One region of the Streptomyces sp. NBC_00704 genome, then DNA from elsewhere that is predicted to be linked to it. Evidence: riboswitches for the same ligand, from Rfam matches in the RefSeq annotation. Region 1 holds a riboswitch; each other region holds the start of a gene.
The links. Region 1 has a riboswitch for cyclic di-AMP ahead of OG802_RS29950 (M23 family metallopeptidase). Riboswitches for the same ligand answer to the same signal wherever they lie in the genome.
Positions count from the first base shown of each region.

Region 1 (5,423 bases):
TGGGTACCCGGGGCAACGGGTTGTCCACAGGACGTCCGCCCAGGTGGGAGTCGGGTCGCCGAGGGTTGCCCGACGGGCCGACCGCACTCGATGATGTCGGTGTTTGATCGCACCTGTTCGAAAGTGGGGGCTTGATGCCCGAGATCGCCGACAACGGCCGTACGTGGCTCCTTTCGGGGCCCACGAGCAGCTATGCCCTCCATCTCACCGAGGCCGCCGAGCTGGTCCATCTGCACTGGGGCCCGCGCATCGCGCTCGCGGACGCCGAGGCGCTCGCCGCGCTCGCGCCGCAGGAGCGCGGCGCCTCCTTCGAGGCCCCGCTCGACGGGCACGAGGAGTACCCGGTCGAGGGCGGCCCCCGCTTCGTGCGGCCCGCCCTGTCCGTGCGAACCGAGGAGCGGCGCGGCACCGAGTGGACCTTCGAGGCCCACGAGAGCGACGGCGACGAGCTGCGGCTGCGCTTCCGCGACGCCGGCCTCGCGCTCACCCTGCACTATCGGATGCGCGGCGACGTCGTCGAGCGGTGGGCCACCGTGCGCAACGAGGGCGAACCGCCCCTGGAGCTGCTGCGCGCCGACTCGGCCACCTGGACCCTGCCGCTGCGCGACGCATGGCGGCTGTCCCAGCTGCACGGCCGCTGGGCCGCCGAGTCGCGGCTGACGCGGTCCCCGCTCACCTACGGCGAGAAGGTCATCGGCAGCCGCCGCGGCCACACCGGACACCAGCACCTGCCCTGGGTCGCCCTCGACACCGACGCCACCGAGGAGCGCGGCGAGGTCTACGGCTGCGCGCTGGCCTGGTCCGGCTCCTGGCGGATCGCCGTCGCCCAACTCCCCGACGCGCGCGTGCAGATCACCGGCGGGGCCGGATACGACGACTCGGGCCTGCTGCGCCTGGCCGCGGGTGAGGCCTTCACCACGCCCGTCTTCGCGGGCCTGTGGAGCGACGCCGGCTTCGGCGGGGCGAGCCGCGCCTGGCACGCCTACCAGCGCGCGCACGTCGTCCCGGACGCCGAGCAGGACCGGCCGGTGCTGTTCAACTCCTGGGAGGCGACCTACTTCGACATCTCCGAGGAGCAGCAGGCGGCCCTCGCGCGGCGGGCCGCGGCGATCGGCGTCGAGCTCTTCGTCGTCGACGACGGCTGGTTCGGGGCGCGCACCGGCGACCACGCCGGACTGGGCGACTGGCACGCCAACCCCGACCGCTTCCCTCACGGGCTCAAGCCCCTCGCGGACCAGGTGCACGACCTGGGCATGCGGTTCGGCATCTGGGTCGAGCCCGAGATGGTCAACCCGGACAGCGACCTCTACCGGGCGCACCCCGACTGGGTGCAGTTCCAACCGGGACGAAAGCGGACGGAGTTCCGCAATCAGCTCATGCTGAACCTCGCGCGCGAGGACGTCCAGGAGTACCTCTGGGAGCAGCTCCACGGGCTGCTCTCCAGCGCCCCGATCGACTACGTCAAGTGGGACTTCAACCGCTGCTTCACCGACGCCGGCTGGCCGGACGACGCCTACCCGCAGCGCCTGTGGGTCGACCACGTGCGGGCCCTGTACCGCCTGCTGGACCGGCTGCGGGAGGCCCACCCCGGCGTCGCCTTCGAGTCCTGTTCGGGCGGCGGCGGGCGCGTCGACCTCGGCATCATGAGCCGCACCGACCAGGTGTGGACCTCCGACAACACCGACCCGCTCGACCGGCTCGACATCCAGCACGGCTTCAGTCAGATCCATCCCGCGCGCGTCATGGCCGCATGGGTCACCGACAGCCCCAACGCCCAGCTCAACGGCCGGGTGAGTTCGCTGCGCTTCCGGTTCGTCAGCGCCATGGCGGGGGTCCTCGGCGTCGGCGGCGACCTCTCCGAGTGGAGCGAGGACGAACTCGCCGAGGCGCGTCGCTGGGTGGACCTCTACAAGGACATCCGGCCGCTCGTGCAGCAGGGCGACCTCTACCGGCTGCGCCCTCCGGCGGGCGGGCTGAGCGCCGTGCAGTACGTGCGCGGCGACGAGAGCGTCGTCCTCGCCTGGCTTCAGGCCCAGCGGTACGGCGAGCCCGTTCCCGCCCTGCGGCTGCGCGGACTCGACCCGACGGCGTCGTACGAATGCCGCGAAACGGGCGAAGTGCACCGGGGTGCGGTGCTGCTGCACCACGGACTCCGGGTCGGCCTGCGCGGTGACCTCGATGCGACGGTTATCCGACTGCGTCGCATCTGAGCTTTCTGTCCGAATTGAAGCCTTCGTTCCAACTCGCCGGGAAATAGGGGGGACTGGAGAACCGTCACGTGAGCAGCGTCATATCCGTGACCGTACGTCGCGCGTCATGTTCACGTAATTCGCGTGGTTCTCCTGTGCCTTGAGGGTGGGAGAGGCACGTGTTTCACGCAGGGTGACGGGGGATCCCCGGCGGGGATCAAGAGAAACGCGTGAACGGTGCAACCTTCGCTTGTCTCCGTGCGTCCGGGTCGCTTACGTTCCACCCCAATCCGGACGGACGCCGAATCCTGCCACCGCCCGGATCCCGCACACTCACCCGTGCATGGCAGGAGCGGGGGACCCACAGGCACAACCGCCTGTTCCGGTTCCCGGAACAGGCTAGGGGTCAAGTCGCGCCTCGGCGCGGCCGGGCATCTCCAGCCCGCACCCGACAGCTCACCTCGCAGGCGCCGGAGAGGAATTCGTCATGCCCGCGAAGGGTAAGCACCGCCGTCCCAAGGCCCAGCGTCTCACCCGCTCCATAGCCGTCGCCGGAACGGGCGGAGCCGCACTCGCCCTGCCGCTGATGGGCGCCTCCGGCGCTCACGCGGCCACCCCCGGGTCGGTCGCCCAGACGTCCGCGCAGTCCGTCACGCAGACGGCCCCGGAAAAGGCCGTCCAGGCCGTCCAGGCCGCCGGGACGACCCGCAAGACCGCCACCGCGAAGACGTACACCGTGCGGTCCGGCGACTACCTCTCGAAGATCGCGGACGAGCAGAACGTCAGCGGCGGCTGGCAGCGGCTCTACCGCGACAACCGCGCGGTCGTCGGCGACGACCCGTCGCTGATCCACCCCGGCCTCCGGCTGTCGATCGGCAAGAAGGCCGCCTCCGGCGCCCACCAGCCGTCCGGCTCGTCGTCCTCCCGGTCCGCGTCCCCCAAGTCGCCGTCCGCGTCGGGTTCGTCGAAGGCTTCGCAGTCCTCCGCGTCGAAGACGTCGGCCTCCTCCCCGAAGACGACCCAGGCCGCCGAGAGCAGCGCCGGCGGTTACGTCCTGCCGGTGTCCGGGGCCGCCATCGGCACCCCGTACCACCAGTCGGGCAGCATGTGGTCCAGCGGCTACCACACGGGTGCGGACTTCGTCGTCCCCACCGGCACCACCCTGAAGGCCGTGGGCGCGGGCACCGTCGTGTCCGCGGGCTGGGGCGGCGCGTACGGCAACCAGGTCGTCATCAGGCTCGCCGACGGCTACTACGCCCAGTACGCCCACCTCTCCCAGCTCTCGGTCTCGGCCGGCCAGACCGTGACCGCGGGCCAGCAGGTCGGCCTCTCCGGGGCGACCGGCAACGTCACCGGTCCGCACCTGCACTTCGAGATCCGCACCACGCCGGACTACGGCTCCGACGTGGACCCGATCGCCTACCTGCGCGCGCACGGCGTCTCCGTCGGCTGACCCCCCGGCCACCCCGCCTGACACGCAGCCGAAGGCCGGGCCCCCACCGATCGAAGGATCCGGGGCCCGGCCTTCGGGCTGTCCGCACGCCACCGGTCCCGCACCGCACGGAGCCGTCTGCGGACCAACGACGTCCCGGCGTGATCGCTTATTCCCTGATTGGCAAACTCTTTAGGAGTGGCTTATCTCACCGACCGTCAACCCCTGCCTACGGTCGCGTAAGTCACATTCGAAGGTGAATCATGAACTGCTGTGGCAGACGATTCGAAGAGTGACAACAGATCAGTGATCGGGTCGTACGTGGCGGTGGGGGACAGCTTCACCGAGGGCGTAGGCGACCCGGGCCCGGACGGGGCCTTCGTCGGCTGGGCGGACCGGTTCGCGGTCCTCCTCGCGGACCGGCGGCCCGAGGGCGACTTCGACTACACCAACCTCGCGGTCCGCGGGAAGCTGCTCGACCAGATCATGGAGGACCAGCTCCCCAGGGCCGTGGAACTCGCCCCGGACCTGGTCTCCTTCTGCGCGGGCGGCAACGACATCCTCCGTCCCGGCACCGACCCGGACGAGGTCGCCGAGCGCTTCGAGCGCGCGATCTCGGCCCTGAGCGCCGTCGCCGGCACCGTCATGGTGACCACCGGCTTCGACACCCGTGGCGTCCCCGTGCTCAAGCACCTGCGCGGCAAGATCGCCACGTACAACGGACATGTGCGCGCCGTCGCCGACCGCTACGGCTGTCCGGTGCTCGACCTGTGGTCCCTGAAGTCCGTGCAGGACCGCAGGGCCTGGGACGGCGACCGGCTGCACCTCTCCCCGGAGGGGCACACGCGCGTGGCGCTGCGCGCCGGCCAGGTCCTGGGCCTGGAGGTGCCGGCCGACCCGGAGCAGCCCTGGCCGGTGCTCCCGCCGCGCGGCACCCTCGAGGTGCGGCGCGACGACGTCCACTGGGCGCGCGAGTACCTCGTGCCGTGGATCGGCCGCCGGCTGCGCGGGGAGTCCTCCGGCGACCACGTGGTCGCCAAGGGCGCGCTGAAGCCGGACGACATCAGGATGCGGATCTCCGCCGTCGCCTGACGGGCGCGGGCGGAGGGGCCGGCCCCACCCGGCGGGCACGCGCCGAGCCGGTGCGGCCCGAGCGGGTGGGCCCGAACCGGTGTGGTCCGAGCGGGTGCGGCGGGCCGCCGGCCTCAGGCGGCCGGCCGCTCCACCAGTGAGGTGACCGGACGGGAGTGGCGTCCCCGCGCGCGGAGGGGCGGGTGCTGGGATGACCGCACCCGCCTCCCTGCTGACGTCCGACACCCCCGAGGACCGGTCCCGCATGCCTCTTTCCCGTCGCTCCGTCGCCGCGGCCGTCGTCTGTCTGCTCGCCGTCGGCGTCCCGGCGCTCGGCGCGGCGCCGGTGCTCGCGCTGCCCGCCCGCCCGGCGGCCGCACCCCGGCCCGCGCAAGCCGAGCCCACGCCCGTCCCCGAGCCCGCTCCGGCCCCCGAGTCCGCTCCGGCCCCCGAGTCCGCTCCGGCCCCCGAGTCCGCTCCGGCCCCCGAGTCCGCTCCGGCCCCCGAGCCCACTCCTGTTCCCGCGCCGGATCCCGCTTCCTCCGTGCCCGCGCCCGCGACCGTGACGGTGACCGGGGAGGGCAGCGCGAGCGCGCCGCCCGACCTCGCGGTCGTCGGGGCCGGGGTCGAGACCTCCGCCAAGACCTCGCAGTCCGCCCTGGACGCGCAGAACCAGGCCGCCGCCGCGCTGCTGGCAGCCGTCCGCGCCCAGGGCGTCGCCGAGCGGGACA
Region 1 covers NZ_CP109000.1:6,899,274-6,904,696, forward strand. Annotated here, with positions in the region: gene OG802_RS29945 (alpha-galactosidase) at 135-2,210, shown strand; cyclic di-AMP (ydaO/yuaA leader) riboswitch at 2,495-2,672, shown strand; gene OG802_RS29950 (M23 family metallopeptidase) at 2,677-3,642, shown strand; gene OG802_RS29955 (SGNH/GDSL hydrolase family protein) at 3,928-4,713, shown strand; gene OG802_RS29960 (SIMPL domain-containing protein) at 4,904-5,423, shown strand, end outside.

Region 2 (5,423 bases), 3.6 Mb from region 1:
GTGCGCGCCTGCAGAGGTCGCTCGCCGGGGACGACGGCGAGCCCTCCCTGCTGGAGACGGGCATCGAGGAACTCCTGCGCTACGACGGGCCCGTGGAACTGGCGACCTGGCGGTTCGCGACCGAGCCGCTGCGGATCGGCGGGCAGGACATCGCGCCGGGCGACCCCGTCCTCGTCGTCCTCGCGGCGGCGGACCGCGACCCGGCGCGGTTCGCGGACCCCGATGTGCTGGATCTGTCCCGTCGTGACAACCAGCACCTCGGCTACGGCCACGGCATCCACTACTGCCTGGGCGCCCCGCTGGCCCGGCTGGAGGGACGGACCGCGCTCGCCACTCTCCTCACACGGCTGCCCGATCTCCGACTGGCGGCGGATCCGGCCGAGTTGAGGTGGCGGGGCGGGCTCATCATGCGCGGGCTGCGGACGTTGCCGGTGGAGTTCGCTCCGGAACGTTCCGGCTCCGGACAGGCCCGGATCTGAGCGAAAGTCAGCCGGAGTGTGACCGTTCTACGGAGCAAAGGTGACCGGTCCTCAACTCTGTGATCTTCACGTGATCTGCGCGGCATGAACTTGTGACAAGTGATCGTCTGCCTATACGTTCACTCGTCAGCGCGACGGGCCGGTCTCGGACGCCGCGCCGGTCACTGCTGTCCACAGAAAGGCCCTCGCATGCTCTCCGGGAACGGTCGGCACCGTCGCCCCCGTCAGGCTCCGGCCCTCCTCGTCGCGGCCGGGGTGACCGGTTCGGCCATCGCCATCCCGCTGCTGGCCGCCTCCGGCGCCAGCGCCGCCGACGGCACGGTGTGGGACAAGGTGGCGCAGTGCGAGACCGGCGGCTCGTGGAGCGCCGACAAGGGCGACGGCGAGCTCGGCGGTCTGAGCCTCAGCCAGAAGGACTGGGAGACGTACGGGGGGCTCGACTACGCGACCCGTCCCGACCTGGCCAGCCGCAACCAGCAGATCGCGGTGGCGCAGAAGGTGCTCGCGGCGCAGGGCATCGGCGCGTGGGGGACCTGCGGGCTGACGTCCGGCCTCACCAAGGCGAACGGCGCGCTGCCCGTGGACACCGGCCTGGCGGACGACTCCTCCGGCTCGGCCTCCTCCGGACTGTCCGATCTGTCCCGAGGGCTGTCCGGATCGTCCGGTTCCGGGTCGTCGGACTCGACGGGCTCCACCGGCGGTGCGGACGGTTCGGGTGACGGCTCGTCCGGCGCGGACGGATCGTCCGACTCGTCCGACTCGACCACCGATCCCAGCGGTTCGCCCTCGGAGTCCGCTTCCTCCTCTTCCTCGGCTTCATCCTCTTCGTCCCCTTCGGCCTCTTCCTCCGCCGCGGGTGACTCCACCGGCTCCGCCGCGGGCAAGGGGGCGGGTGCTGCGGGCGACGGATCCTCCACGGTCACCCCGGAAGTGAACGAGTCGGACAATTCGGGCCAGGATGTGGGCTCTTGGAGTCTCGTCGACACCGGCTCCCTCGGCGCCGGCCGGCACCGCGGGCCCACCGCCGACGAGGACACGGCCAAGAGCGCCACGAACGTCGCGCCGAGCGGCACCGCCCCCGCCACCGCCGGCCGGCACGCCGCGGCCACCTACGTCGTCCAGGAGGGGGACTCGCTCGCGTCCATCGCCGACTCCCTTGGCCTCGACGGCGGATGGCGCGGCCTGTACGCCGAGAACAAGGACCTCATCGGCGGCGACCCGAGCGACATCGCGCCCGGTCAGACCCTCGACACAGGGGCCTAATAGGGCGCAAAACCCGGTAAATACAGCGGGAGTTCACGTCACGCTTCGCGCCGAATGTCCGGTTTGGTGAAAGTGTGGGATGAGTCTCAGAAGCCCTGATCGTCTTTGAAATTCGGCGGATCACGTGTCTACGGTCGAGGCCGCTCGGCAACCCGAGCCCCGGCCGTCGCAACGCCGAATCCTGCCAGCGGCAGTCCGGGAACAGTCGTCGCGTCAAGCGCCGTAGGCAGGAGCGGGGGACCCAAGGTAAGCGCCGGGACCGGCTGTAGAGGCTGGATCCGGCTTGGGGTGAAGTCACCCCTCCGGGAAGCGATCGCTTCCGTGGAGGAGTGACCGGGCAACTCACACGGCCCGAACCCGACAGCTCACCTCGCAGGCGTCGGTGAGGGGATCCACCATGCTGTTTTCCGCCAAGGGCAAGCACCGTCGTCCGTCCAAGGCCACCCGCGCCGCCGCTCTGGCCGGCGTCACCGGTGTCGCCATCGCCGCCCCGCTGATGGCGGCCGGCAGCGCCTCCGCCGCCACCGCCTCCGAGTGGGACACGGTCGCCCAGTGCGAGTCCGGCGGCAACTGGTCCATCAACACCGGCAACGGCTACTACGGCGGCCTTCAGTTCTCCGCCTCCACCTGGGCCGCGTACGGCGGCACGCAGTACGCCGCGCAGGCCAACCAGGCCTCCAAGTCGCAGCAGATCTCCGTCGCCGAGAAGGTGCTCGCCTCCCAGGGCAAGGGCGCCTGGCCGGTGTGCGGCACGGGCCTGTCCGGCGCCTCGTACAACGGCGGCTCCGACTCCTCGAACTCCTCCGGTTCGTCCAGCTCCTCCAACTCCTCGGACAGCGGCAGCAGCGCCCGCTCGACCGAGAAGCAGAGCGCCTCGCGCTCCACCGACCGTCCGGCCGCCACCAAGAAGTCCAAGACGGTCACCACCCCGACCGGCAAGAAGGTCAAGAAGGGCGACGGCGAGTACAAGGTCGTCAAGGGCGACACCCTCAGCTCCATCGCCGAGAAGCACAAGGTCAAGGGCGGCTGGCACAAGCTGTTCGAGCTGAACAAGGACATCGTCGAGGACGCGAACCTCATCTTCCCGGGCCAGCAGCTGCACCTGAAGTGACAGCCGGCTCCCCGGGAAGCCACAGCTCTCCCACGGCCGAGGCCCGCACACTTCGGGCCTGACGAGGTCCTGATGAAGGCCTGGCGAGGGCCTCATGAGGACCCGGTGAGGGCCGCCCCCGTCCCCACGGGCTCCCCGCTCCGGTGCGTGTTCCCCCGTACGCACCGGAGCGGGGTTTCTCTTTGTCCGGACGCCCGTCCGCGGGCCCCCGTCGGCCTTTCTCGGCCACCCCCTTTGTTCCGGGCGTGAACAATGGGTACGGTCTGTCTGTCCACGGGACGGTCGGTCGGCTGCCGACGGCCCGGGGACGGTTAGGCTCTAGTCGCAAGGCCCGCCGCGGTCCGTCACGGCCCGCGGGCCCCGCACAACCAGCGTCACATCCCAAGAAGGAGATGCTCGTGCCGTCCATCGACGTCGTCGTAGCCCGGGAAATCCTGGACTCCCGAGGCAACCCCACGGTCGAGGTCGAGGTCGGCCTCGACGACGGCAGCACGGGTCGTGCCGCCGTACCGTCCGGCGCTTCCACCGGCGCCTTCGAGGCCGTCGAGCTCCGCGACGGCGACCCCAACCGCTACCACGGCAAGGGTGTCGAGAAAGCCGTCCTCGCCGTCATCGAGCAGATCGGCCCGGAGCTCGTCGGCTACGACGCCACCGAGCAGCGCCTGATCGACCAGGCCATGTTCGACCTGGACGCCACCGACAACAAGGGCTCCCTCGGCGCCAACGCCATCCTCGGCGTCTCGCTCGCCGTCGCCCACGCCGCCTCCGAGGCCAGCGACCTGCCGCTGTTCCGCTACCTGGGCGGCCCGAACGCGCACCTGCTGCCCGTTCCGATGATGAACATCCTGAACGGCGGCTCGCACGCCGACTCCAACGTGGACATCCAGGAGTTCATGATCGCCCCGATCGGCGCGGAGTCCTTCTCCGAGGCGCTGCGCTGGGGCGCCGAGGTCTACCACACCCTCAAGAAGGTGCTGAAGACCAAGGGCCTGTCCACCGGTCTCGGCGACGAGGGCGGCTTCGCCCCGAACCTGGAGTCCAACCGCGCCGCGCTCGACCTCATCATCGAGGCCATCCAGCAGGCCGGTTACGTCCCCGGCGAGCAGATCGCGCTCGCCCTCGACGTGGCCGCGTCCGAGTTCTACAAGGACGGCGCGTACGAGTTCGAGGGCAAGTCCCGCTCGGCCGCCGAGATGACCGAGTACTACGAGGAGCTCGTCTCCGCGTATCCGCTGGTCTCCATCGAGGACCCGCTGTTCGAGGACGACTGGGCCGGCTGGAAGGTCATCACCGACAAGCTGGGCGACAAGGTCCAGATCGTCGGCGACGACCTCTTCGTCACCAACCCCGAGCGCCTCGCCCGCGGCATCGAGGAGGGCTCCGCGAACGCCCTGCTCGTCAAGGTCAACCAGATCGGCTCGCTGACCGAGACGCTGGACGCCGTCGAGATGGCCCAGCGCAACGGCTTCAAGTGCATGATGTCCCACCGCTCCGGCGAGACCGAGGACGTCACCATCGCCGACCTCGCCGTCGCGGTGAACTGCGGCCAGATCAAGACCGGCGCCCCGGCCCGCTCGGACCGCGTCGCCAAGTACAACCAGCTGCTGCGCATCGAGGAGATCCTCGACGACGCCGCCGTGTACGCCGGCCGCAGCGCCTTCCCCCGGTTCCGCTCCGCGAACCAGTAGGACAGGCCCAAGGCGCGGCAGCGGCGCGGCGCCGACCCCACGGGTCAAGGCTCCGCCAGTCGTACGTACGTCCCCGTACTCGGTCCCGTACCGTGTGCGGGGACGTACGCACGTGAAGGGGAGGCGGAGCACATGCCCGTGAGGGACCGGGACCGGTTCTCCACCGCGACCAGGATCAAGCTGCTCGGCGAGCAGACCGCGGCCCGGGTCTACCGCTCCCAGACGAAGCGCCAGGCCCGCCGCTCACGGCTCACCGGGCGCGCCGCCCTGCTGGCGCTCGTCCTGTGCACGCTGATCGTGGCCCTGGCCTACCCGATGCGCCAGTACGTCTCCCAGCGCGCCGAGGTGGCCGATCTGCAACGCGAGAAGCAGCAGGCCGGCGAGCGCGTGCGGCAGCTGCGCGACCTGAAGGCGCGCTGGCAGGACGACGCGTACGCCGAGCAGCAGATCCGACAGCGGCTGCACTACGTGCTGCCGGGGGAGACCGGCTACATCGTCGTCGACCCGGACGCGGCCCGGCAGTCCCGCGCCGAGCTGGGGGCGGCGGACCGCCCCTGGTACTCGAACGTCTGGGACGGGGTCGACTCGTCGGACGCCTCCGACCAGTGACCGACCGATAGAAAGACAGGCATGGAAACAGCCCCGCCGACCACTCCGCGCACCGAGCCCACCGACGCGGACGTCGAGGCCTTCAAGCAGCAGCTGGGACGGCCGCCGCGCGGTCTGCGCGCGATCGCGCACCGCTGCCCGTGCGGACAGCCGGACGTCGTCGAGACGGCCCCGCGGCTGCCCGACGGAACGCCCTTCCCGACGCTGTACTACCTGACGTGCCCGAAGGCCAACTCGGCGATCGGCACGCTGGAGGCGAACGGCGTGATGAAG
Region 2 covers NZ_CP109000.1:3,306,128-3,311,550, reverse strand. Annotated here, with positions in the region: gene OG802_RS14425 (cytochrome P450 family protein) at 1-479, shown strand, start outside; gene OG802_RS14420 (transglycosylase family protein) at 669-1,742, shown strand; cyclic di-AMP (ydaO/yuaA leader) riboswitch at 1,951-2,136, shown strand; gene OG802_RS14415 (transglycosylase family protein) at 2,140-2,853, shown strand; gene eno (phosphopyruvate hydratase) at 3,246-4,541, shown strand; gene OG802_RS14405 (FtsB family cell division protein) at 4,674-5,150, shown strand; gene OG802_RS14400 (DUF501 domain-containing protein) at 5,172-5,423, shown strand, end outside.
Region 2: another riboswitch for cyclic di-AMP. It lies ahead of OG802_RS14415 (transglycosylase family protein); the one in region 1 lies ahead of OG802_RS29950 (M23 family metallopeptidase).

Region 3 (5,423 bases), 2.1 Mb from region 1:
ACCGTGCGGCCTTGCGGCGTCGGAGGCGCAGGTCGTCGGCCTCCCCGCCGGTCGCCTCCCCGCCGGTCATGGTGGCGTCGGATTCCTTCGGTGCCATGTGTGCCTTACCTCCGTCGTCGGCGGCGGCTGGTCGTCTCGCGCTGCGTTCCCCGCCCCAAGCCGCCATTCTCACCCGAATCGGTGAGGAGTGGTGTTTTCGGTAGTCCCCATCTGACCAAATCAGCCGACGACAAGCGTCAACCCGAGGGCTCAACTCCACATACGCCTGCGGTATGACACGACCCTGACGTGAGGGCGACGGCCCGTAGGGGTGTGGGGGTGTGGGGGTCTGGGGGTCTGGGGCTGTGGAGAGCGGGCACCCCGGACGGGACGGGAGGAAGAGCGGACGGCGGGAGAGGAAGCGGGGGCGGCGGGGAGCCAGGGGGAGAGGGGGCGGCGGGGGCGGCGGAGCAGGCGGGGTCAGCCCGCCCGGTGGACCACCGCGTCGCAGAGTTCCATCAGGGCGGCCTTGGCGTCGCACTCCCGCAGCGGCGCCAGCGCGGCGCGCGCGTCCTTGGCGTACCGCACGGTGTCCCGGCGGGCCTGCTCCAGGGCCGGGTGGGCCCGGAGCGCGCCGAGGGCCTCGTCGAGGCGGGCGTCGTCGCTGAGGTCGGAGTCCAGCAGCTCGCACAGCGCGATGTCCTCGGGCAGCGCCAGCCGCGCCGCGCGCTCACGCAGCCGCAGCACCGGCAGCGTGGGCACGCCCTCGCGCAGGTCCGTGCCGGGCGTCTTGCCCGACTCGCGCGAGTCGGACGCGATGTCCAGGACGTCGTCCGCGAGCTGGAACGCGACGCCCAGCCGCTCGCCGTACTGCGTCAGGACGTCGACGACCGTCTCGTCGGCGCCCGACATCATCGCCCCGAACCGGCAGGCCACCGCCACCAGCGAGCCCGTCTTGCCGCCGAGGACGTCGAGGTAGTGATCGACCGGATCCCGGCCGTCCGTCGGACCGGCCGTCTCCAGGATCTGGCCGGTGACCAGCCGCTCGAACGCCTCCGCCTGCACCCGCACCGCCTCCGGGCCGAGGTCGGCCAGGATGTGGGAGGCGCGGGCGAAGAGGAAGTCGCCCGTGAGGACGGCGACGGAGTTCCCCCAGCGGGCGTTGGCGCTGGGCACCCCGCGCCGCACGGCGGCCTCGTCCATCACGTCGTCGTGGTACAGGGTGGCCAGGTGGGTCAGCTCCACCACCACGGCCGACGGCACGACACCCGGCGCGTGCTTGTCCCCGAACTGCGACGCGAGCACCACGAGCAGCGGCCGGAACCGCTTCCCGCCCGCCCGCACGAGGTGCTGTGCCGCCTCCGTGATGAAGGGGACCTCACTCTTGGTGGCCTCGAGCAAGCCTTCCTCGACAGCCGCCAATCCGGCCTGGACATCGGCTTCCAGAGCCTGGTCCCGCACGCTCAGCCCGAACGGCCCGACGACGGTCACGAGGGGTCTCCTGTCTGCTGGTGTCCACTGGCGATTACGCGGTTTGTCGATAGGTCGCTGCCACCACTCAAGTCAGCGTATCCGGTCACGTTTCGATCACCGATAGCCCCCACGTCCCCCGGGCTCGAATGGGCTCGCCCGGGAACCGTCTCCGTCGGGCGGGGCGGCACCGGATTCCACCCGCCGAGTTCCTGATCAGCTCGTACGGTCGGACACCCGCCGGAACACCCATCGGATTGCCCCGGCGCCGCGAATCATGCGGCCGCACGCGGCCACCCCCGGCCACAGACCCGCACAAGCCCGACCACAGACCCGCACACGCCGGACCACACACCCGAACACTCCGGGCCGCAGATCCGCACACACCGGACGCCGGACCCGCACAGGCCGGGTCGCAGATCCCCACCCGCGGACGTCGGACCCGCACCCGCCGGACGACGAACCCGCACACACCCGCCCCGCCGGACGCTCACGCAGGAGCACGGTCCCGCACGCGCGCGCAGGCCCCAGTGCGGGCTCACGCTCCTCACGCGGACCCACACTCCCGCACCTCCCGCCGGACCCGACCCGCACCGATCCACCCCACCCCACCCCGCCCGGCGTGACGACTGTCACGCGCCCCCCTCCGTGACCGTCGCCCACTCCCCGCCCCCGGCGGGACGGTGCCGCCTCCCCGAAAGGGCGGAGCGCCCTTCCGAGGAAGGGCGGAGCGGCTCCCCCCGAGGGACGGCGCGGCGCGACGTGGCGCGACATGGCGGACGACAACTCATCGACATTCGTTTGACGACGAGTTGGGGCTAATGCCCGTTTCGCCGCCCTTGTGGACCCAGGTGAGTTGGCTCACTCCCCGAGACCGGTCACCCCTCGCCCGTCCTTCACCGATTCTCCGCACGCCTCAAGCAAGTTGACCCTTTGCACCCACAAAGGATCAAGCACCCCATAGACCACAGACCAAGGTCAATAGGGGTGATCTGTGAATCCGGTACTTGTTCCGGACATGTGCTCTCGCATACGTTCCCGGCCTGTCGGGCGGACGCCTAATCCTGCCGCCGCCCATGACACCCATCGAGAACGCACGGCAGGAGCGGGGGAACCAGGTAAGTCGCCGCAACGGATGTTCCTGACGTCCCGGATGTTTTCCGGACGTTTCGGGCAGCCCGTCGTGGCTCGGGGTGAAGTCGCGACCGTCAGGACGCGACCGGGCAGCTCCCCGCCCGAACCCGACAGCTCACCTCGCAGGCGCTGGAGAGGAAAACCGTCATGCCCGCTGCTGCTCACCGCCGCACCCGCACCGCCCGCCTCGCCCGCAAGCTCGCCGTCGCCGGCACCGGAGTCGCCGTGCTGGCACTCCCGCTGATCGGCGCCACCACCGCCTCCGCCGCGACCCCGACCGTCGCGACCGCCACCAGCCTGGGGTACTCCAACAACCTCGACGGGTGGATCCGCGCCTCGCTGCACGTCATGTCGCAGCACGGCATCCCGGGGACGTACAACGGCATCTACCGCAACGTCATCCGCGAGTCGTCCGGCAACCCCTACGCCATCAACCTGTGGGACTCCAACGCGGCCGCGGGCATTCCCTCCAAGGGACTGCTCCAGGTCATCGACCCGACCTTCCGCGCCTACCACGTCGACGGCACGTCCTGGGACTCCTACGACCCGGTCGCGAACATCACCGCCGCCTGCAACTACGCGGCCGCCCGCTACGGCTCCATCGACAACGTCTTCAGCGCGTACTGACAGCCGGCCCCCGGCACTCGGCTCCCGGCACTCGGCCCCCGGCGCGTTCGCGCGTGACACATGACGCCTGACACCTGACGTCCGGCGCGTGAACAACGCATCGAGCGCCGGGCGCACCGCCCGTGCCGAGCGCGCGGGGCCCGGCTCAGGGAAACAGTCTTTCGAGGACGACGGCCACGCCGTCGTCCTCGTTCGACGTCGTGACCTCGTCGGCCATCGCCTTGAGTTCCGGGTGCGCGTTGGCCATCGCGACACCGCGCGCCGCCCAGTCGAACATCGGGATGTCGTTGGGCATGTCCCCGAAGGCGACGGTGTCCTCGGGCCGCAGCCCCAGGTGTTCGGCGGCCAGCGCCAGCCCGGTCGCCTTGGTGACCCCGCAGGGCTGGAGTTCCACCGTGCCCGGCCCCGACATGGTGACCGTGGCGAGCGAGCCGACCACCGAGCGGGCCGTCGCCGCCAACTCGTCGTCGGACAGGAACGGGTGGCGCAGCAGCACCTTGCTGATCGGCTCGCACCACAGGTCGTCGCGGCGGGCGACGCGCAGAGCGGGCAGCGTGGGGTGCGGCATCCGGTAGCCCGGCTCGATGAGCGTCAGCCCGTCGACGCCGTCCTGGTCGACGGCCGCGTACAGCTGCCCGACCTCCGCCTCGATCTTGCCGAGCGCCGTCTCGGCCAGCTCCCGGTCCAGGGTGACCGACCACAGCAGACGGTCCGCGCCGGCGTCGTACAGCTGCGCGCCCTGTCCGCACACCGCGAGCCCCCTGCTGTGCAGACGGTCGAGCAGCGGCCGCACGCGGGGCGCGGGACGTCCCGTCACCACCAGGTGGCGTGCACCGGCGGCCGCCACCCGCGCGAGCGCGTCGAGGGACCGGTCGGAGAAGGTGTCGTCGCCGCGGAGCAGCGTTCCGTCCAGGTCGGTGGCGATGAGGGAGTACGCGGTGCGCGCGGCATATGCGGTGGGTGCGGCCATGATCAGAGAATACGGACCCCGCACCGCCCTGGTTCGACGGGAACCGAACAGCGACCGGGTCCGGTCCGGTTCTGCCAACTCCCCTTCGGCGACTGACCGTCGGTGGTTGACGACCGGCTCGAAGAAGCGCCTTCCGGCACCCGCCCGGCCGGGGCGTCGCGTGGTCCGCCGCGCCCGCAGCGCCTCCCCCACCTCCCCCGCCACCGCCGGCGCGTCCGTCCGGGCCGCCTCGACGGGCCCGCCCCCGTGCCGCTTCCCCGAGGTCGGCCGTAACGTGTGGCCCGGCTCGGCGCACCCGCGGCATCCGCGCGGAATCGGCGGGCTCACCTGGCGAGCACCACAGAGCGCACGAACACGAAAGAGAGGCAGTACCCGATGCCCCCCTTCGACCTTGCCGAGGGCGATCCCTTCGGTCCGCACAACCTGCCGTACGGCGTCTTCTCGCTGCCGGGCTCCACCGAGCGGACCGTCGGCGTCCGCCTCGGCGACCACGTCCTCGACGCGGGTGCGGCGGCCCGCGCGCTCGGCTCGTCCCACGCCGCGCTGCTCGCGGCGCCGACCCTCAACCCGCTGATGGCGGCGGGCCGTCCGGTCTGGACGCAGGTGCGTCGCGAGCTGACGGAGTGGGTGACGAGCCCGGCGCACCGAGCCACCGTCGAACCGCTCTTCCGGCCCCTGTCCGCCGTGACACTGCACCTCCCCTTCCAGGTCGCCGACTACGTCGACTTCTACTCCTCCGAGCACCACGCCCGTAACGTCGGCGCGATCTTCCGCCCGGACACCGCCGACACGCTGCTGCCCAACTGGAAGCACCTGCCGATCGGTTACCACGGACGGTCCGGCACGGTCGTCGTCTCCGGCACGGACGTCGTACGGCCCTCGGGCCAGCGCAAGGCCCCCTCCGACCCGGCCCCCGTCTTCGGCCCCTCCGTGCGGCTCGACATCGAGGCCGAGGTCGGATTCGTGGTCGGGACGCCCTCGCCGCAGGGCAGCCCGGTCGCCATGAGCGACTTCCGGGAGCACGTGTTCGGCCTGTGCCTGCTCAACGACTGGTCGGCCCGTGACCTCCAGGCATGGGAGTACGTCCCGCTCGGCCCGTTCCTGGCCAAGTCGTTCGCCACCTCCGTCTCGGCGTGGATCACCCCGCTGGAGGCGCTGGACGCCGCGCGAGTGGCTCCCCCGGCGCGCACCCACGCCCTCCTGCCCTACCTGGACGACGCGGCCGCCGAGCCCGCCGGCTACG
Region 3 covers NZ_CP109000.1:4,757,441-4,762,863, reverse strand. Annotated here, with positions in the region: gene OG802_RS20840 (LolA family protein) at 1-97, opposite strand, end outside; gene OG802_RS20835 (polyprenyl synthetase family protein) at 460-1,470, opposite strand; cyclic di-AMP (ydaO/yuaA leader) riboswitch at 2,511-2,727, shown strand; gene OG802_RS20830 (transglycosylase SLT domain-containing protein) at 2,731-3,210, shown strand; gene OG802_RS20825 (HAD family hydrolase) at 3,356-4,180, opposite strand; gene fahA (fumarylacetoacetase) at 4,556-5,423, shown strand, end outside.
Region 3: another riboswitch for cyclic di-AMP. It lies ahead of OG802_RS20830 (transglycosylase SLT domain-containing protein); the one in region 1 lies ahead of OG802_RS29950 (M23 family metallopeptidase).

Region 4 (5,423 bases), 3.0 Mb from region 1:
AGCGGGCGGCGACGTCCTGGAGGCCGCCCTCGTAGGTGTCGCGCGAGACCAGGTTGTAGTGGGGCTGGAGGGCGACGTACCGGGCCAGGCCCTCGCGGTCGGAGAACTCCAGGGACTCCTGGAGGCGCTCGGGAGAGATGTTGGAGGCGGCGATGTGCCGCACCTTGCCCGCCCGCACCAGCTCGTCGAGCGCGCCGACGATCTCCTCGACCGGCACCTCGGTCTTGTCGAAGTGGGTGTAGTAGAGGTCGATGCGGTCGGTGCCCAGCCGGCGGAGGGAGGCGTCGGCGGCGGCCTTGATGTTGTCGGCGGACAGGCCGGGGAACTCGGGGTGCTGGCTCACCTTGGTGGCGATGACCACGTCGTCGCGGTTGCCCCGCGCCTTCACCCACCTGCCGATGACGATCTCGGACTCACCGCCCGAGTTGCCGTCGACCCAGGCGGAGTAGGAGTCGGCGGTGTCGACGAAGTTGCCGCCGGCGGCCGCGTAGGCGTCGAGCACGGCGAAGGAGGCCGCCTCGTCCGCCGTCCAGCCGAAGACGTTGCCGCCGAGGGCGAGCGGGAAGACCTCGAGGTCGGAGGAGCCGAGAGTGCGCAGAACAGTCATGGTTCAACTCAACGGTCACCACGCCCGCGCCCATTCCGCCCGTACCGCGAAGAACATGTGAACAGCCGCGCCGCACCCGGCACGACCGGGTCTGCCCGGCGCGGCTTCAGGGGTGTACTCGGCGGCGTGTACTCGGCGGCGTGCCGCGCCACATGCTCCAGGGCGCCCGTCCCAGGGCGCCCGTCGGGCACATCCTCAGGGACGTTCCGGACGGGCGCCCCAGGGGTGTCTCAGGGGTTGAGGCCCTTGCCGCGCAGCCAGGCCGCCGGGTCGATGCCGGTGGGGTTGCCGTCCGGGTGCACCTCGAGGTGGAGGTGGGCGCCGGTGACGTTGCCGGTCGCGCCCACGCGGCCGATCACGTCACCGGTGGCCACTTTCTGGCCGACGCTGACGTTGATCGACGACTGGTGGCAGAACCACAGCTCGGTGCCGTCGTCCAGAGTGAGGATGGTGCGGTAGCCGTAGGAACCGGCCCAGCCCGCCTCGGTGACGGTGGCGCTGTGGACAGCCTTGATGAGGGTGCCGGTGGGCGCGGCGAAGTCGAGACCGGTGTGGTAGCCGGAGGACCAGAGGGAGCCGGCCTGCCCGAAGGTCGAGGTGATCGTGTACGAGGAGGTCGGCAGCGTGTACTGCTTGGCCAGCTCGGCGAGACGCGCGGCCTCGGCCTTCTCGGCGGCTTCCTCGGCGGCCTTCTTCTTCGCGGCGGCGGCCTTGGCGCGCGCTTCCTTCTCGGCCTTGGCGACGGCGTCGGCCTCGGCCTTCTTCGCGTCGGCCGCCGCCTTGACCTCGTACTGGGTGTGCTGCGACTCGACCTGCGCCATGATCCGGCTGCGCAGGGCCTCGCCCGCGTCGGCGGCGCCGCTGTCGTCGGCGTCGGTGGTGTCGACGGCGGTCTCGGACCCGAAGGCGCTCAGGGCGGACGCGGTCTCCGGGGCGGGTTCGTCGTCGGAGATGAGGGAGCCGACGTTCGGCAGGTCCGGTATCGAGATGGAGACCGGGGCCTTGCCGGTGTTGGCGCTGGCCATCCCGCCCGCGCTGACCGCGGCTATGACGCCGACGCCGAGGACGGTGGAGCTGCGGGCGAACCCGCCGCCGCGCTGCTTGGCGACCCGGTGCTTGCCCCGGACCGGGCGGACGGAGTCCGCGGTGGGGTTCCACTCCTCCCAGGGACCCTCGTCGGTGCGGTGGTCGCCGTAGCCGAAGGAGTCGGCGGACCACTGGCTCGGCGCGTACGGGGCCTCGGGGGCAGGCGGGTTGGACGCCACGAGGGCGCGCTCCTTTCCTTCCGTCGCCTACCGGGTTAGCTGACGGGTTCGGAGCGGGAAGGTCTCCTACGCGCGTATACCGGTCGTGGACTCTGCGAGTTCACGACGGCTTCCGCGTGATTCACCCCAAGGTGGTGGTTCCCCGGTTCCCTTGCGGGATTCGGCGCGTGCGCACGGAGCCGGCTCTGGTGCCGGCTGGGACGGCCGCGCTGCGTTATCGAACGTTAATAGACCCGGGGGTGGGTTTCCAAGCTCTTCTGCTTGATCAACAACATTTCCGACCTGGACTTTCAGGCCATCAGCGGCCGAAAACGGGCGAGTTGACCCCGGCCTCGCACGCCCCCGTGGCCACAGGCGTTCTGACGGCGACTCAGCACCCGTGCACAGGGCGGCCGTACGGTCACGCACCGTGAGGGGGAGGTTCGGGGGAAACGCACCGAGGGCCGGAACCCTTTCGGATTCCGGCCCTCGGCCTTCAGTAGCGGGGACAGGATTTGAACCTGCGACCTCTGGGTTATGAGCCCAGCGAGCTACCGAGCTGCTCCACCCCGCGTCGTTGTGACTCCAGTCTACGCTACTTCCGGGGCCCCGATGACCACGCTCCCGGACGCCTCACATCAGGGCGCCTCACACCAGGTGCCGGTTGGGGGCCTTCGCCCGCTCCTCGTACTCCGGCAGGAGGAGGACGTCGACGCCCGCGGCCGTCAGCAGACCGGCGCCGTCCGCCTCGGTCACGAAGGTGTCCGGCTCCCGCCAGGCCGTGACCACCCGGCGCACGCCCGCGTCGAGGATGAGCCGGGCGCAGGGGGCGGGCCGGGAGGAGCGGCGGGCGCAGGGTTCGAGGCTGCTGTAGACGGTGGCCGTGCGCAGGCGCGGGTCGGCGGGGCCGAGCTTGGCGAGGGCGGCCTCCTCGGCGTGCGCGAGCGGGTCGCCGGCCTCGCGGGAGTGCCCGCGGGCGAGTTCCGTCCCGTCGGCGGCGACGATCACCGCGCCGACGCTGAACGCCGTGTCCGAGGGCGGGCACTGGGCGGCCAGCTCGCAGGCCAGGGCGAGCCAGTGCCGGTCGGCCGCGGCGGCGAGCGGTCCGGCGCCGGGGGCGGTGGGCTCGTAGCGGTGCAGGACGACGTCCTCGATGCGCCGGGTCTCCACCAGGCGCAGGCGTCCGCCCTGGTAGCCGCCGGGCCCGAAGAGGCGGGGCGCGTCCGGGTCGCCCACGAACAGCGGGGCGAGGACGAGCTGGAGTTCGTCGGCGAGCCCCTGCAAGAGCAGCTGGGTGTGGACGGTTCCGCCGCCCTCGACCATGAGGCGTCGCACGCCGAGTTCGTCGTGGAGGTGGGTGAGGAGGCGGCGCCAGTCCAGTTCGGGGCCGAGCGGGACGAGGTCGGCGGCGATGCCGAGCGCGCGGGCCCGTTCGGCGCCCTTGTCCGTCGTGTACAGGGCCTTCGCGCCGCCCGTGTGCCAGAAGTTCGCGTCGGGGTCCAGGTCGCCGGAGCCGCTGACGGTGACCTTGAGGGGGTACGGGGGCCGTCCGGCGGCGACGCGGGCGGCGCGGCGCTCGGGGGAGTTCACGAGGAGGCGGGGGTTGTCGGCGCGGATCGTGCCGGCGCCGATGAGGACGGCGTCCACGGAGGCCCGTACGGCGTCGACGCGGTCGAAGTCGGCGGGGCTCGAGAGCAGCAGCCGCTCGGGGCCGGTGTCGTCCAGGTAGCCGTCGAGGGAGACGGCGGCGGACAGCAGGACGTACGGGTACGGCATCGACGTGCTCCCGGGCTATGTCTTCCGACGGCGATCTTGGTTCAAGTTTGAAACAAACCTACACTGGGGGCATGACGACCCGCTGGCTCACCCCCGAGGAGCAGCGCGCCTGGCGCGCGTACGTTGCCGGCTACCTCCTGCTGGAGGACGCGATCGACCGGCAGCTCCAGCAGGACGCGGGCATGCCCCACCCGTACTACTCCATCCTCGCCAACCTCTCCGAGACCCCGGAGCGGCGGCTGCGGATGACCGATCTCGCGGAGCGGCTGAAGATCACCCGCAGCCGGCTGACCTACGCGGTGTCCCGGCTGGAGAAGGACGGGCTGGTGAGGCGCGAGGAGTGCCGCTGGGACAAGCGCGGCACCGTCGCGGCGCTGACCGACGAGGGCATGGCGGTGCTGCGGGACGCGGCCCCCGGCCATGTCGCGACCGTCCGGGCCGCCCTGTTCGACCGGCTCACCCCCGAGCAGGTGGGGCAGTTGGAGGAGATCTTCACGCAGGTCGCCCGGGGGTTCCAGGGCGACGGGGAGAACGAGGCGGCGCCCGAGGACCTCCCCTGGCGCCGGCGTTCGACGCCCTGCTCCGGGACGCAGTGAGCCGCGTCACACGACCGTTGCTTCAAATTTCAAGCATGGGGTAGGGTCTCGTCTCGTCGGATGTGCTTCAAATCTGAAGCAGTAGCCGACACGGCACCACCGCATCACGGCATCACCGCATCACCGCATCACCACGTCATTCGCCCCCGGACCCGGGAGACCCGCATGCCCGACACCCCCGCCGCCACCCCGCGCGCCCGCGTCCGGGTTCCGCTGCGCTTCCACGACGGCTACTCGGTCGACGCCGAACTCGTCACCTTCCACGGGCTGACCGACAGCCTGGAGCACGTCGCCGTCGTGCTCGGCGACCCCGCGCCCGGCGCCACCCCGCTGGTCCGGCTGCACTCCGAATGCCTCACCGGCGACGCGTTCGGCTCCGCCCGCTGCGACTGCGGCCCCCAACTGCGCGAGGCCGTCGAGCGGATAGCGGCGACGGGCGGCGTCCTGCTCTACCTCCGCCAGGAGGGGCGCGGCATCGGCCTCTACAACAAGCTCGACGCGTACGCACTCCAGGACCAGGGCCTGGACACCTACGCCGCGAATGCCGCCCTCGGCCTGCCCGAGGACGACCGCGACTACACGGCCGCCGCCCAGATGCTGCGCGCCCTCGGCATCACCAGCCTGGACCTGCTGTCCAACAACCCCGACAAGGCCGAGCAGTTGCGGGGCCTGGGCATCGACGTCCACGACCGCGTGCCCACCGGCGTCTTCACCACCCCGCACAACGTGCGCTACCTGCGCGCGAAGGTCCTCCAGACCCAGCACACCCTGCCGCTGGCCTCCCTCACCGGCCTCAGCGCGGTCTGACGCCTCCGGCGTCCGGCGCGGGCAGGCGCGAACCCCGGGACTCCGCGACGCGCAGGGCGTCGGCCAGGCACTCCGCGAGCCGCAGACCGGCGTACCGCACCTCGGTGTACGGAGACGCGGGGTCGTCCAGCAGCGGACGGGCGAGCCCGAGCACCTCGACGGCCGTGGCGAGCTGCTCGGCCTCCAACTCGTCGGCGAGCCGGGACAGGCGGCTGCCCTGGTCGTCGGTCACCAGGTAGCAGGGCTTGCCGTCGGGGGACGACCAGGGCAACAACCGAGGGGGCGGGGAGGACGCCGGATTCGTCACGCGGCCACCTCCTGCGCGCCGATCAGGCGACGACGCTGCTGAAGCGCGGTTTCCCGGTCGCGCGCGGCGAGATAGGGGCGCACGAG
Region 4 covers NZ_CP109000.1:3,875,848-3,881,270, forward strand. Annotated here, with positions in the region: gene OG802_RS16835 (aldo/keto reductase) at 1-607, opposite strand, end outside; gene OG802_RS16840 (M23 family metallopeptidase) at 838-1,872, opposite strand; cyclic di-AMP (ydaO/yuaA leader) riboswitch at 1,882-2,048, opposite strand; tRNA gene OG802_RS16845 (tRNA-Met) at 2,352-2,425, opposite strand; gene OG802_RS16850 (dihydrofolate reductase family protein) at 2,500-3,627, opposite strand; gene OG802_RS16855 (MarR family winged helix-turn-helix transcriptional regulator) at 3,699-4,223, shown strand; gene OG802_RS16860 (GTP cyclohydrolase II) at 4,389-5,030, shown strand; gene OG802_RS16865 (hypothetical protein) at 5,017-5,337, opposite strand; gene OG802_RS16870 (hypothetical protein) at 5,334-5,423, opposite strand, start outside.
Region 4: another riboswitch for cyclic di-AMP. It lies ahead of OG802_RS16840 (M23 family metallopeptidase); the one in region 1 lies ahead of OG802_RS29950 (M23 family metallopeptidase).